2 regions of the Micromonospora sp. CPCC 205561 genome follow, and region 2 is predicted to be linked to the other one. Evidence: riboswitches for the same ligand, from Rfam matches in the RefSeq annotation. Region 2 holds a riboswitch; the other holds the start of a gene.
The links. Region 2 has a riboswitch for thiamine pyrophosphate ahead of V6V16_RS16175 (ECF transporter S component). Riboswitches for the same ligand answer to the same signal wherever they lie in the genome.
Positions count from the first base shown of each region.

Region 1: linked by a shared signal. The riboswitch ahead of thiE (thiamine phosphate synthase) and the one ahead of V6V16_RS16175 (ECF transporter S component) in region 2 are both predicted to bind thiamine pyrophosphate.

Region 1 covers NZ_JBAKHV010000026.1:13,974-20,935, forward strand. Annotated here, with positions in the region: gene V6V16_RS15405 (thiamine phosphate synthase) at 1-531, opposite strand, end outside; gene V6V16_RS15410 (thiazole synthase) at 636-1,406, opposite strand; gene thiS (sulfur carrier protein ThiS) at 1,411-1,611, opposite strand; gene thiO (glycine oxidase ThiO) at 1,602-2,729, opposite strand; gene thiE (thiamine phosphate synthase) at 2,723-3,349, opposite strand; TPP riboswitch at 3,344-3,452, opposite strand; gene V6V16_RS15430 (aldo/keto reductase) at 3,855-4,817, opposite strand; gene V6V16_RS15435 (ABC-F family ATP-binding cassette domain-containing protein) at 4,904-6,583, opposite strand; gene V6V16_RS15440 (class I SAM-dependent methyltransferase) at 6,625-6,962, opposite strand, start outside.
Region 2 covers NZ_JBAKHV010000027.1:62,301-69,262, reverse strand. Annotated here, with positions in the region: gene V6V16_RS16185 (TIGR03943 family putative permease subunit) at 1-260, opposite strand, end outside; gene V6V16_RS16180 (permease) at 257-1,201, opposite strand; TPP riboswitch at 1,460-1,565, shown strand; gene V6V16_RS16175 (ECF transporter S component) at 1,638-2,231, shown strand; gene V6V16_RS16170 (ABC transporter ATP-binding protein) at 2,371-3,786, shown strand; gene V6V16_RS16165 (energy-coupling factor transporter transmembrane component T family protein) at 3,783-4,583, shown strand; gene V6V16_RS16160 (hypothetical protein) at 4,655-4,891, opposite strand; gene gndA (NADP-dependent phosphogluconate dehydrogenase) at 5,294-6,736, shown strand; gene V6V16_RS16150 (pirin family protein) at 6,931-6,962, opposite strand, start outside.

The DNA of each region.
Region 1 (6,962 bases), on a different contig from region 2:
GATCGCGCCGAGCACCGACACGCCGGCTGCTCCCGCCCCGACGCAGGCGGCCACCTGCTCCGGGCTCCGCACCCCGCCCAGCGCGAGGACCGGCGCCGGGCTGTGCCGGATCAGTTCACGCAGCCCGTCCGGGTGCAGGGGCGGGCCGTAGCCGGGCTTGGTGCTGGTCGGGTAGACGGGCGAGAGGGTGGCGTAGTCCTCGGTGGTGAGCCTGGCCAGCTCGGCGCGGTCGTGGCAGGAGCGGCCCACCAGGCCGAGCCTCGGCGGCGGGTACGGGCCCGCGGCGGGCAGGTGGACGGCGTCGCCGCCGAGCGGGTCGGGGCCCGCGACGACCAGGGCACCGCCCGCCTCGGCGAGGATCGCGCGCAGCTCGGCGGCGAGGGCGGCGCGCTCGGCCCGGGGCAGGTCCTTCTCCCGCAGCACCACCCACCGCACTCCCCCGGCGACCGCCCCCGCCACGACCTCGGCCAACGACCGCCGCGCCTGCCACCGGTCCGTCAGCAGCACGACGCCCGCCGGCCCGCGCGCGATCCTGGTGGCAAACGGCCCCTCCGGTGTCCTTGTCGCACCAGGAGCCGACGCCGGTGCCGGAGCGGCCGGCGGGGGCGGGCCGGCGGGGGCGGGGGCGGGGCGGCTCACAGGTCCGGCCTTCCCTCGTCGGGTGTGGAGGCGAGCGCGTGGAAGCGGCGGGCGATCCGGCCCGCCCCGTACGCCAGCCGGCCCGCCTCGACCGCGTACCGCATGGCGGTGGCCATCGCCACCGGGTCGGCGGCACGGGTGACCGCGCTGGCGAGCAGCACCGCGTCGCAGCCCAGCTCCATGGCGAGCGCGGCGTCCGAGGCGGTGCCGATGCCGGCGTCCAGGATCACCGGCACGTCGACGCCCTGCCTGATCAGCCGGATGTGGTGCGGGTTCGACACGCCCAGGCCGGAGCCGATCGGCGCGCCCGCCGGCATCACCGCCGCGCAGCCGACGTCGGCCAGCCGGCGCGCCAGGATCGGGTCGTCCGACGTGTACGGCAGCACGACGAACCCGTCCGCCACGAGCTCCTCGGCGGCGCGCAGCAGCTCCACCCCGTCGGGCAGGAGCGTGCGCTCGTCACCGATCACCTCCAGCTTCACCCAGTCGGTGCCGAACGCCTCCCGCGCCAGGTGCGCCACCTTGACCGCCTCGCCCGCCGTGTAGCAGCCGGCGGTGTTCGGCAGCAGCCGTACGCCGCACCGCTCCAGCAGGTCGAGCAGCCCGCCGGCGGTGCCGGGGGCGGTGTCCACCCGGCGCAGGGCCAGGGTGACGAGTTCGGTGCCGGAGGCTCGGATCGCCTCCTCCAGCACGCGCAGGTTCGCCGCGCCGCCGGTACCGAGGATCAGCCGGGACGTGAAGCTCACGCCGCCCAGGTCGAGGCCCACCGGGTCACCCGCCCTGCGCGGCACTGAGCACCTCGACCCGGTCGCCGTCGCGCAGCGCGGTCGCCGGCCAGCCGCTACGCGGCACCACCTCTCCGTTGACCGCGACGGCGAGGCCGCGTCGCTGGTCGGTGACCGCGCGGACCAGGTCCGCCACGGTCGATCCGCCGGGCAGGCTGCGCCCGACGCCGTTCACCGTCAGTTCCACGGATACTCCTCCTCGGACACGAAGGGACCGGGCCCGCCGGCGGCCGGTGACGCGAAGCGGGCCGGGCTGAAGGGGGCGAGCAGCGGGTCCGCCGTACCCGTCTCGACCAGGTCGGCGATCAGGTCGGCGGTGACCGGGGTGAGCACGATGCCGTGCCGGTGGTGCCCGGTCGCGGCGAGCACCCCGGGCCGGCCGGGCAGCGGGCCGAGGATCGGGGCGTTGTCGGGGGTGCCGGGGCGCAGGCCGGCGAGGGTCTCCACCAGGTCGTACTCGGCCAGCTCGGGCAGCAGGCCGACGCCGGCGCGGAGCAGGCGCAGCACCGCCCCGGCGGTGACGTCGGTGTCGCCGCGCTCCTCGACGGTCGCGCCCACCACCACCTCCCCGTCGGGGCGGGGGACGAGGTAGACGTGCTCGCCGTCGGCGTACCCCCGGATGACGTGCCGGAAGCCCGGCGCGGCGCCGCCGGGCGCGCGGAGCCGCAGCAGCTGCCCCTTCACCGGACGCACGGGCAGCCCGGTCAGGGCCGCCGCGCCGCAGCCGGCCGCGACCACCGTGACCCCGGCGTCCAGCTCGGACAGCGCGCGCACGGCGGCGGGCACCAGCGTGGCACCGGCCCGTTCCGCGGCCGTGCGCAGCGCCCGCACCAGCCGGCGCGGGTCGACCTGGTGGTCGGTGGCGGCGAGCGCACCGCCGCGCACCCGGGGTGCCAGCGCCGGCTCGCGGTCCCGCAGCGCCGAGGGGCGCAGCGGCGTCACGGACAGCCCGAGCCCCTGCTGGTACGCCCACAGCCGGCGCGCCTCGGCCAGGTCGTCGGCGGTGAGCCCGACCATCAGGGTGCCCTCGGTGCGGTAGCCGACGTCCACGCCGCTGACCTCGGTCAGCTCGGCGGCGAAGGCCGGCCAGCGGGCGGCGGAGCCGGTCAGCAGCCCGGTCAACTCGCGCTCGCCGAAGTACGCCTCGGCGACCGGGGCGAGCATCCCGGCGGCGACGTGTGAGGCGCCGGAGCCCGGGGCGGGATCGTGCACGGCGACCCGGAGTCCGCGCGCCGCGCAGCGCCAGGCGATCGCCAGCCCGACCGGTCCCGCCCCCACCACGGCGACGTCCGGTCGGCTCAACACCCCAGCGCCCCCAGCAGCTCCGCCGTCGCCCGGGCCGGATCGGCCGCCCCGCTGATGGCGCCCACCACCGCCACCCCGTACGCACCGGCCGCCAGCAGCGCCGGCACCTCCGCGGCGGTCACCCCGCCGATCGCGACCACCGGCACGTCCACGGCGTCGGCGACGGCCCGCACCCCGGCCGGGCCGATCGGCGCGGGGAGCCCCGTCTTGGTGCTGGTGGCGTGGCAGGGGCCGACGCCCAGGTAGCTGGCGCCGGCCGCGACCGCCCCGGTCGCCGTCCCCGGCTCGCGGGCGGTGGCGCCGAGCACCGCGGTGGCGCCGAGCACCCGGCGGGCCGCCCCGACCGGCAGGTCGTCCGCGCCGACGTGGCCACCCGCGGCGCCCACCGCCAGCGCCACGTGCAGCCGGTCGTTCACCAGGCAGGTTGCGCCGTACCGCTCGCAGAGCGTGACCGCCCGGCGGGCCAGGTCGTACGCCTCCCGGTCGGTGGCGTCGTCCTCCACGCGGACCTGCACGACCAGCTCGGCGCGGGCCACCGGAAGGGCGGCCCGCAGCACGGCCAGCGGGTCCCGCCCGGGACGGGTGTCGGTGATCAGATGCAGTCGCCCGAGGGACGGCACGGCAACACTCCTCCCTGCGCCGGCATTACCCGGATCAGGTTCGACGGTCGGGGGCTCACAGCCCCCCTCTCAGCCCGGTGTACCGGGCTCCCGTGGGTCACTTGCGGGTGTCACCGTACGACGGATCCCCGGATCCGCCAAGGGCGGGCCGTGGATTTCACACCGACCGGCCGAAGCCGACGGGCGAGGTGCGCGTGACCGGTCCGTCACGCGATGCTGTCCGGATGCCCTCCCCGGCCCGGCTCCCGCCCCGGCTCGCCCCTCCTGCCGTTCCGAGGCAGCGCCGCGGTCGCCGAAGGCCTGGTGACCTGGACGATGCTGCGCGGACGGTCCTGGCGGCGCCTGCTCCCCGACGTCCACGTGCACCGTGACGCCTACCGGGTGGACGACCATCGGATGTGGTGCGACGCGGTCATCATCCGTGGGAGCGGCACCCGGTCGGCTGGTGCCGGCCGGAAGACACACCGGCCCCGGCAGGACGGTGCCGGGGCGGTGTCAGCGTGGTTCAGAGGATGGCGCGCAGGGCGTCGAGATCCTCGTCGGTGGGCTGCCAGGTGCCCGCCTCGGCGTTGGCACGCACCTGCTCCGGCGTGGTGGCACCGGCGATCACCGAGGTCACCGCCGGCTGGGCGGCGAGCCCGCCGATCGCCACCTGGAGCATCGACAGCCCCCGCTCGGCGGCGTACGCCTCGATCGCCTCGATGGTGTCCCAGTCGGCGGCGGCGAGACGCTCGGCGTACCGGCCGCCACCGGCGAGGCGACTGCCGGCCGGCGGCGCCTGGTCCCGCCTGTACTTGCCGGTGAGCAGCCCGTTGGCCAGGGGGAAGAACGGCAGCAGCCCGAGGCCGAACCGCTCACAGGCCGGCACCACCTCGGCCTCGACGCCGCGCTCCAGCAGGCTGTAGTGGTTCTGCGCGCTGATGAACCGGGTCCGGCCGGCGGAGGAGGCAACCCAGTCCGCGTCGGCGATCTGCCAGCCGGCGAAGTTGGAGTTGCCCAGGTAGCGCACCTTGCCGGCGCGGACGAGGTCGTCGAGCGCGGCGAGCGTCTCGTCGATCGGCGTTCCCGGGTCGGGCTCGTGCATCTGGTACAGGTCGATGTGGTCGGTGCCGAGCCGGCGCAGCGACGCCTCCACCGCCCGCGCGACGTAGCGACGGGCGCCCCGGGCACCGAAGTCGGGGCCGTTCATGCCGTGCATGTCCATGCCGAACTTGGTGGCCACCACCACGTCGTCGCGCCGCCCCTTGAGCGCCTGGCCCAGCAGTTCCTCGGAGCCGCCCTGCGGCTCGCCGTAGATGTCGGCGGTGTCGAAGAAGTTGATCCCGGCGTCGAGCGCGGCGTCGACCACCGCCCGGGTGCCGTCGAGGTCGAGCTTGCGGCCGAAGTTGTTGCAGCCGATGCCGACCACGGACACCACGAGCCCGGAGTCGCCCAACCGGCGGAAGGTCATCTCAGTCACGAGATCCACCCTATGCCGGCCGTCCGCCGCCCGCCGTGGGCATCGGAACCCGCCCCCCCCCGCCGGTCGAGCACGTCGGCGGCGGGCGGCGGGGATCACGCCACGTCCCAGACCGGTTCGGTGGTCTCCACCACCTCGTTGTCGCCTCCGAAGAGCACGAAGCGGTCGAAGGTGCGGGTGAACCAGCGGTCGTGGGTCACCGCCACCACGGTCCCCTCGAACGCGGTCAGTCCCGCCTCCAGCGCCTCCGCCGAGGCCAGGTCGAGGTTGTCGGTGGGCTCGTCGAGCAGCAGCAGCGTCGCGCCGGAGAGTTCCAGCAGCAGCACCAGGAACCGTGCCTGCTGACCGCCGGAGAGGGTGCCGAAGCGCTGGTCGCCCTGCCCCGCCAGCTCGTACCGGCTGAGCGCCGCCATCGCGGCGTGCCGGTCCATGCCGGCCCGGTGCTCGTCACCCCGCCAGAGGATCTCGACCAGCGTCTTCGCCATCAGCTCCGGCCGGTCGTGGGTCTGCGAGAAGTGCCCGGGACGCACCCGCGCCCCGAGCCGGGCGACCCCGGCGTGCGTCACCGGCGCCAGCGCGGCAGCGCCGTCGACCGGGCCGTTGGCCGGGTCGGGGTCGGTGCCGCCGCGGGCCAGCAGCCGGAGGAAGTGCGACTTCCCCGTGCCGTTGGCGCCGAGCACCGCGACCCGGTCGCCGTACCAGATCTCCAGGTCGAACGGGTAGGTCAGGCCGTCGAGTTCGAGCTGCTCACAGACCACCGCGCGCTTGCCGGTCCGCCCGCCGGTCAGCCGCATCCGGATGTCCTGGTCCTTGGGCGGTACGGGCGGCGGCCCGGCCTCCTCGAACTTGCGCAGCCGGGTCTGCGCGGCCTGGTAGCGCGACGCCAACCCGTCGTTGTACGCGGCCTTCTGCTTGTACATCAGCATCAGCTCGCGCAGCTTCTGGTGTTCCTCGTCCCAGCGCCGGCGCAGCTCGTCGAGGCGGGCGTGCCGGGCCACCCGTGCCTCGTGCCAGCTCGCGAAGCCGCCCGGGTGCACCCAGGCGCTGCCGCCCTCCACGGCGACCACCCGGTCGGCGGTGTGCGCGAGCAGCTCCCGGTCGTGCGAGACGTAGAGCACCGACTTGGTGGACTCGCGCAGCCGCCCCTCCAGCCAGCGCTTGCCCGGCACGTCGAGGAAGTTGTCCGGCTCGTCGAGGAGCAGCACCTCGTCCGGGCCGCGCAGCAGCAGTTCGAGGGCGAAGCGCTTCTGCTGGCCGCCGGAGAGCGTCCGGACCCCACGCTCCCGGGCACGGTCCCAGGGCATGTCGAGCACGATGGTGGCGACCGTGTCGAAGAGCACCTCGGCGTCGTACCCGCCGACCTCGCCCCAGGCCGCGAGCGCGTCCGCGTACGCCAACTGGGCCTTGCCGGCGGCGGTGCTGTACTTGCCGCGCACCTCGGCCGCCCGCATGGCCGCCTCGGTGTCGACCAGCCGGCGGCCGGCGTCGCGCAGCGCCGGCGGGGCCAGCGACAGCGCCAGGTCGGCCAGCGTGGACTCGTCGCCGATCATGCCGATGAACTGGCGCATCACGCCCAGCCCGCCGGCCCGCGCGACGGCGCCGGTCTTCACCGGCAGGTCGCCCGCGACCATCCTCAACAGCGTCGTCTTGCCGGCGCCGTTCGGCCCTACCAGGGCCACCTTGGCGCCCTCACCGACCCGGAACGACACGTCGGAGAAGAGCTCCCGGCCGTCGGGGAGGATGTGCCCTACCGCTGCCACGTCCACGTATCCCACGTCGGCATCCTGCCCGAGCACCGGCCGGGCGGCCCAACCATTTACCGGGTGACCCGCAGCACCCGGTAGCCCTTCTGGCTGGCGTGCCGCCCCACCTGCCAGCCCTGCTCGACCAGCCAGCGCTGCAACGAGTCACCCCCGAGGTACCGGGCCACCACCAGCCAGGCGACGCCGTCCGGCGCGAGCCGGGGCAGCCAGCGCAGCAGGAGCTGGTGCAGCTCGTCCTTGCCGACCCGGATCGGCGGGTTCGACCAGATCTCGGCGAAGCTCAGGTCGGCGGGCACGTCGTCCGGCCCGGCGACACGTACCCGGTCGGCCGCGCCGATCCGCGCCGCGTTGGCGGCGGTGAGTTCGCGGGCCCGTTCGTTGACGTCCACGG
Region 2 (6,962 bases):
GGCTCGTGGTGGCCGTGGCCGTGGCCGTCGTCGTGGTCGTCGTGGTCGTCGGCCGGCGGGGGTGCGCCGGTGCGACGCAGCAGCGGGCGCAGCTCGTAGAAGAGGGTCATGACCGCGGTGGCCACCAGCAGCAGGCCGGCGGCGACCAGGAAGGGGCGCAGCCCCTCCTTGACGTAGCGCAGGTGCAGGTCGGTGAGGCCGGCCCGGACCACCGCGCCGCCGAGCAGCAGCAGGACGACCGCCTGCGCCTGCCGGTTCACAGCAGCACCGCCCCGGTCGCGGCGGCCACCGTGACGGCCACCGCGAAGGTGGTCGGGGCGAACCGCAGCGCGAACCGCCGGCCGAAGACGCCGGTCTGCATCGAGATGAGCTTCAGGTCGACCATCGGTCCCACCACCAGGAAGACCAGTCGGGAGGTCAGCGAGAACTGCGACAGCGAGGCGGCGACGAAGGCGTCCGCCTCGGAGCAGAGGGAGAGCAGCACCGCGAGCACGGCCAGCGCGAGCACCGAGAGCACCGGCTCGTCGGCGAGGGTACGCAACCAGCGCTCCGGCACCACGACGTTGATCGTGGCGGCGGCCGCCGCGCCGATCACCAGGAACCCGCCGGCGTGCGTGACGTCGTGCCGGACCGCCCCCCAGAACGCCCGCCCGCGCGAGCTGTCGTCCAGCTCCGGCCGGCTCGGCAGCCGGATCCAGTCGGCCCGGCCGAGGCGCAGCCACAGCCAGCCCATCACCATCGCCACGATCAGGCTCGCGACGGCCCGGCCGAGGACCATGGCCGGGTCGTCGGGGAAGGCCACCGCGGTCGCGGTGAGCACGATCGGATTGATCGCCGGGGCGGCGAGCAGGAACGCCAGGGCGGCGGCCGGGGTGACCCCGCGCCGGATCAGCGACCCGGCGATCGGCACCGCCCCGCACTCGCAGCCGGGCAGCACCACGCCGGCCGCGCTGGCCACCGGCACCGCGAGCGCCGGGTGGCGCGGCAGCGCCCGGGCCCAGAACGACCGGGGCACGAAGACCGCGATCACGGCGGAGAGCAGCACCCCGAAGACCAGGAACGGCACCGCCTGCACCAGGACCGAGACGAAGACCGTGGTCCAGGTCTGCAACCGGGGCGCGGAGAGGGCGCGGGCGAGCGGGTCGCGGAAGACGACCAACAGGACCAGCAGGCCGGCGAGCACCTCAACCGACCCGACCAGCCCGCCCGGGCCGCCGGGCGACGCCGGCGCCTCCTGCGGTACGCCGGGGGTGGCGACGCCCAGCGCGCCGGGGTCCCGTCCGGCCGGCGCGCGGCGGTCAGCCTCGGATGTCACGTCCGTGTCCCTCTGCCGGATTCCCAGTGGCCGCCCGAGAGTACCGGGCCGGGACCGACCGCGTCGATCGAACGTGCTGGTGAGCTGCGGAAAGATCACTTTGCTCGATGATCTTCAAAGGTGTTAGCGTCGGCGCGACAACTTCACATCCGACAGGGGAGCGCACAGCGCTGAGAGTGCGGGCACCGCCCGCAGACCCTCGAACCTGATCTGGGTAATGCCAGCGCAGGGAGTTCGGTCGACCTCCAGCCGCGTCGACGTCCGGCACCTCCGGGCGCGGCGTGCGTCTTCTCCTGGTTCGCGTTCGGGACTGGGAGCAACCATGCGAGACAACAACACCGCCACCCGGTGGCGCACCGTCGACGTCGTCGTCGCCGCCGTGATCGCGGTGGCCTTCGGCGTCATCTTCTGGGCCTGGGGCCTGCTGTGGCGGGCCGTCGACCCGGCGTTCGCTTTCTTCCCGGCGGGCCAGGCGATCATGTACGGCGTCTGGCTGGTCCCGGCCGTCCTCGGCGGCCTGGTGATCCGCAAGCCGGGCGCGGCGCTCTTCTGCGAGGCGGTGGCGGCGACGGTCTCCGCGCTGCTCGGCTCGGAGTGGGGCGGCGTGACGATCGTGCAGGGCCTGATCCAGGGGCTCGGCGCCGAGTTGGCCTTCGCGGCCTTCCGGTACCGCTCGTTCCGGCTGCCCACCGCGCTGATCGCGGGCGCGCTGACCGGCCTCGGCGCGGCGCTCTTCGACTTCTTCGTCTGGAACGTCGACTACGCGATGGGCAGCTACCGCATCCCGTACGCCGTGCTCACCGTCGTCAGCGCCACGATCGTCGCGGGTGCCGGCGGATGGGCGCTCACCCGCGCCCTGGCGACCACGGGCGCCCTGGACCGGTTCCCCGCCGGCCGCGACCGCGTCGCCATCTGATTGCGCCCACCAGGTCGACGGCACGCCGCGTCGACCTGGTGGGCCCCGGCCGAGGGCTTGTTGCCGGCGGATCCGGCCCCGGCCCGGTCGACATCACCGGGCCGGGGCCGGATCCGCGACGCGAGGAGGGAGGAGCCCGGTGGGGGCGGTGACGCTGCGGGGCTTCGGGTGGCGGCACGCCGGCCGCCGGGCCTGGGCCGTACGCGGGGTGGACCTGCGCGTCGAGGCCGGCGAGCGGGTGCTGCTGCTCGGGCCCTCGGGCGCCGGCAAGAGCACGCTGCTCGCCGCGCTGGCCGGACTGCTGCCCGAGGACTCGGGTGAGCAGGAGGGCACCGTCGAGATCGACGGGCTCGACCCCCGCAAGGGCCGCGAGCGGGTCGGCGTCGTCTTCCAGGACCCGGAGACCCAGCTCGTGATGGCCCGCAGCGGCGACGACGTGGCCTTCGGCCTGGAGAACCGGGGCATCCCCGCCGGGGAGATCTGGCCCCGCGTCGACGAGGCACTCGCCCGGGTCGGCTTCCCGTACCCCCGGAACCGCCCCACGGCCGCCCTCTCCGGCGGCGAGCAGCAGCGGCTCGCCCTGGCCGGCGTGCTGGCCCTGCGCCCCGGGCTGCTGCTGCTCGACGAGCCGACCGCCAATCTCGACCCGACCGGCGCGGCGCTGATCCGGGCGGCGGTGGCCGGCGCGCTGGACGCCGACACCACGCTGATCCTGGTCGAGCACCGGGTCGCCGAGGCCCTGCCCCTGGTCGATCGGGTGGTCGTGCTCGAACCCGCCGGCGGCGTCCGCGCGGACGGCACGCCCGAGGCCGTCTTCGGCGGGCACGGCGACGCGCTCGCCGCCGAGGGGGTCTGGGTGCCCGGCCGGCCCGTACCGCCCCGTCACGCCACCTCGCCGGCCGGCGACGTGCTGCTCACCGCCGAAGGGCTCGGCCTGCCGCCCCGGCTGGCCGCCGTCGACCTGGCGGTACGCGCCGGCGAGGCGCTCGCCGTCCTCGGGCCGAACGGCGCCGGCAAGTCGACCCTCGCACTGCTGCTCGGTGGCCTGCTCAAGCCCGGAGCCGGCCGGGTCGCGGCGACGACGGCGCTGGCCGGCGGCGACGCCCGCACTCCCCCGTACCGCTGGCGCGCCCCGGCCCTGACCCGCCGGATCGGCTCGGTCTTCCAGGACCCGGAACACCAGTTCGTCACCAACACCGTCTTCGACGAGCTGGCACTCGGCCCGCGCCGCACCGGCCGGCCAGAGGCGGCGGTCCGGTCCACGGTGGACGGGCTGCTGTCCCGGCTGCGGTTGACGAAGCTCGCGGCGGCCAACCCGTACACCCTCTCCGGCGGCGAGGCGCGGCGGCTGAGCGTGGCGACCGCCCTGGCCACCGCGCCCCGCCTGCTCGTCTGCGACGAACCGACCTTCGGCCAGGACCGGCGAACCTGGCTGGAGCTGGTGGACCTCTTCGCCGAGCTGCGCGACGCCGGGCACGGCCTGGTCGCCGTCACCCACGACGCCGATTTCGTCGCCGCCCTGGCGGACCGCCGCCTCACCCTGGAGCGATCGTGATCGACTTCGAGCCGGTGGCCGCGCCGGAGGCGCCGCTGGCCCGGCGCAACCCGGTGGCCAAGCTCGTCGCGGCGCTGGTGTTCTCGTTCGTCCTGATCGCCACGCTGGACCCGGTGGCCCCGGCGATCGCCATCGCCGTCGAGCTGGCCGTGCTGCCGCTGTTCGGGGTCCGCCCGCGGGTCCTGGCCCGGCGGGCCTGGCCGCTGCTCGTCGGCGCGGTCGGCGTCGTGGTGACGCTGGTGCTGTTCGCGGCCGAGCGCTCCGGCCGGGTGCTCTTCGAGGCCGGCCCGGCGGTGGTGACGTCGGGGGTGCTGCTCACCGCGCTCGGCCTGGTGCTGCGCATGTTCGCGGTGGCGCTGCCCGGCGTGATCGTCTTCGCCACCACCGACCCGACCGACCTGGCGGACGCGCTGATCCAGAACGCGAAGGCGCCGGCCCGCTTCGCCATCGGGGCGCTGGCCGCGTTCCGGCTCGTGCCGCTGCTGGGGCAGGAGTGGCAGATGATCTCCATGGCCCGGCGGGCCCGGGGGGTCGAGGCCGGCCGCAACCCGCTGGCGAAGCTGCGGCTGTTCGCCTCGACGGCCTTCGCGCTGCTCGTCGGGGCGATCCGCCGGGGCACCCGGCTCGCCGTGGCGATGGACGCCCGGGGCTTCGACGCGGGCACCCCGCGCACCGTCGCCCGCCGCCAGCGCTTCGGCGCCGCCGACGGCCTGCTGATCGTCGGCGCGGCGGCACTCGCCGGGGCGGCGCTGAGCGTCAGCGTGCTGCTCGGCACGTTCCGCCCGTTGATCGGCTGACGCCGCCCGTCGCGGCGGCTGGCGGGCCGGGTGGAGCCGCCGGTGACGACGGCCCCACCCGGCCGGCACTGTCAGCTGCGCCGGAAGGCGTACCGACGGGCCTGCCCGGCCTTCTGGCCACGCAGCGTGCCGGAGCGGCCGGCGCCGGAGACCGGCGGGCCGGCCTTCGGCGCCGCCGGCCGCTCGACCGACGGCACCGGCGTGACCGCCGCGACCGCCACGTCGTCCAGGTTGACCGGCGTCAGGTCCGCGACGGTCGGCGTGGGCAGGGTGGTACGGGACTTCTTCGGGTTGCGCCTGGCGGGCATCGGTGCCTCCTTGGTCTGCGGGCTCGCGCGCCGCCGGCTCGACCGCCGGTGGCTGGGCCCGCTCTGGTTCGGCGACCGTCGCGCGACGGTCGGGCGGGATCGGGACTGCTGCCCGGGACCGACCACGAGGAACACCGCCGCTTCGGCGGCAGGTGCGGAATGCGGACGCCCGGGAGCACGCGGACCCGCGGCCGCGGGGGCGGCGGGTCGGCACGGAGGTGGGGCGTCAGATGCGCATGCCCACACGCTAACCGCCGGGCCGCCCGTCCGCACCCGAATTACCGGCACGATCCGCGCCCGGGTCCGACGGCGGGGCGCGGGCCTGCCCAACCCGGCATCCGCGCGACTCCGCCCGCGATACGGTCACCACGACAGGTGGCGACGGCGGAGGGCGGCGGGCGGATGGCCGAGCGGGCGACGGCGCGGATCGGCGTGACCGGGCTGGCGGTGATGGGCCGGAACCTCGCCCGCAACCTGGCCCGCAACGGCTTCGCGGTGGCGGTGCACAACCGCTCGCCGGAGCGCACCCGCGGCCTCGTCGCCGAGCACGGCGGCGAGGGGACGTTCCTGCCCGCCGAGTCGATGGCCGACTTCGTCGCGTCGCTGGAGCGACCCCGGGCGGTCATCGTGATGGTCAAGGCGGGCGACCCCACCGACGCCGTGATCGACGAGCTGGTCCCGCTGCTCGACCCCGACGACATCGTGGTCGACTGCGGCAACGCGCACTTCGTCGACACCCGCCGCCGGGAGGAGGCGCTGCGGGCCCACGGCCTGCACTTCGTCGGCACCGGCGTCTCCGGCGGCGAGGAGGGCGCCCTGCGTGGTCCGAGCATCATGCCGGGCGGGTCCGCCGAGTCGTACCGCACGCTCGGGCCGATCTTCGAGCGGATCGCCGCCCAGGTGGACGGGGTGCCGTGCTGCCGGCACATCGGGCCGGACGGGGCCGGGCACTTCGTCAAGATGGTGCACAACGGCATCGAGTACGCCGACATGCAGCTCATCGCCGAGGCGTACGACCTGCTGCGGGCCGGCCTGGGCGCGCAGCCGGCGCAGATCGCGGAGATCTTCCGGGGCTGGAACGCGGGCGAGCTGGAGTCCTTCCTGATCGAGATCACCGCCGACGTGCTCGCGCACACCGACGCGGCGACCGGGCGGCCGTTCGTCGACGTCGTGCTGGACCGTGCCGAGCAGAAGGGCACCGGTCGCTGGACGGTGCAGAGCGCGCTCGACCTGGGCATCCCCATCACCGGCATCGCCGAGGCGACCTTCGCCCGGTCGCTCTCCGGGCACGCCGACCAACGCGAGGCGGCCCGGCGGGCGTTCCCGGACGCGGGCGAGGCGTGGCGGGTCGAGGACTCCGACACCTTCGTCGAGGACGTCCGCCGCGCGCTGCTCGCCTCGAAGATCGTCGCGTACGCGCAGGGCTTCGACCACATCCGGGCCGGCTCCCGCGAGTACGACTGGGGCATCGACCTGGGCGGCACCGCGACGATCTGGCGGGGCGGCTGCATCATCCGGGCCCGCTTCCTCGACCGCATCCGCCAGGCGTACGACGAGCGGCCCGACCTGCCGACGCTGCTGGTCGCGCCGTGGTTCACGGAGGCCGTGAACGACGGCGTGCCGAGCTGGCGACGGGTGGTGGCCGAGGCCGCCCGGGCCGGGGTGCCCGCCCCCGCGTTCGGCTCCTCACTGGCGTACTTCGACGCGCTGCGCGCTGATCGGCTGCCGGCCGCCCTGATCCAGGCGCTGCGGGACAACTTCGGGGCGCACACCTACCAGCGCGTCGACCGCGACGGCACCTTCCACACCCGCTGGCCCACCGACCGCCAGGAAACAGAGGCCTGACCCCCCGCCCCGCCCCCGCCCCCGCCCTCTCGGCTCGGCGATCTTGCAGTTTCTGCCCGGGCGAAACGCGCAAAAGGGAACCGGCCCGGGCCGAAAGTGCAAGATCGCCGAGGCGGGGGGCGTGAGGGCGCGCGGGGGCGGGGGTGGGGGTGGGGGGTGGGTGGGGTGGGGTGGGTGGGGTGGGTGGGGTGGGGTCAGGGGAGGGTGGTGTGCATCTCCCAGGCCA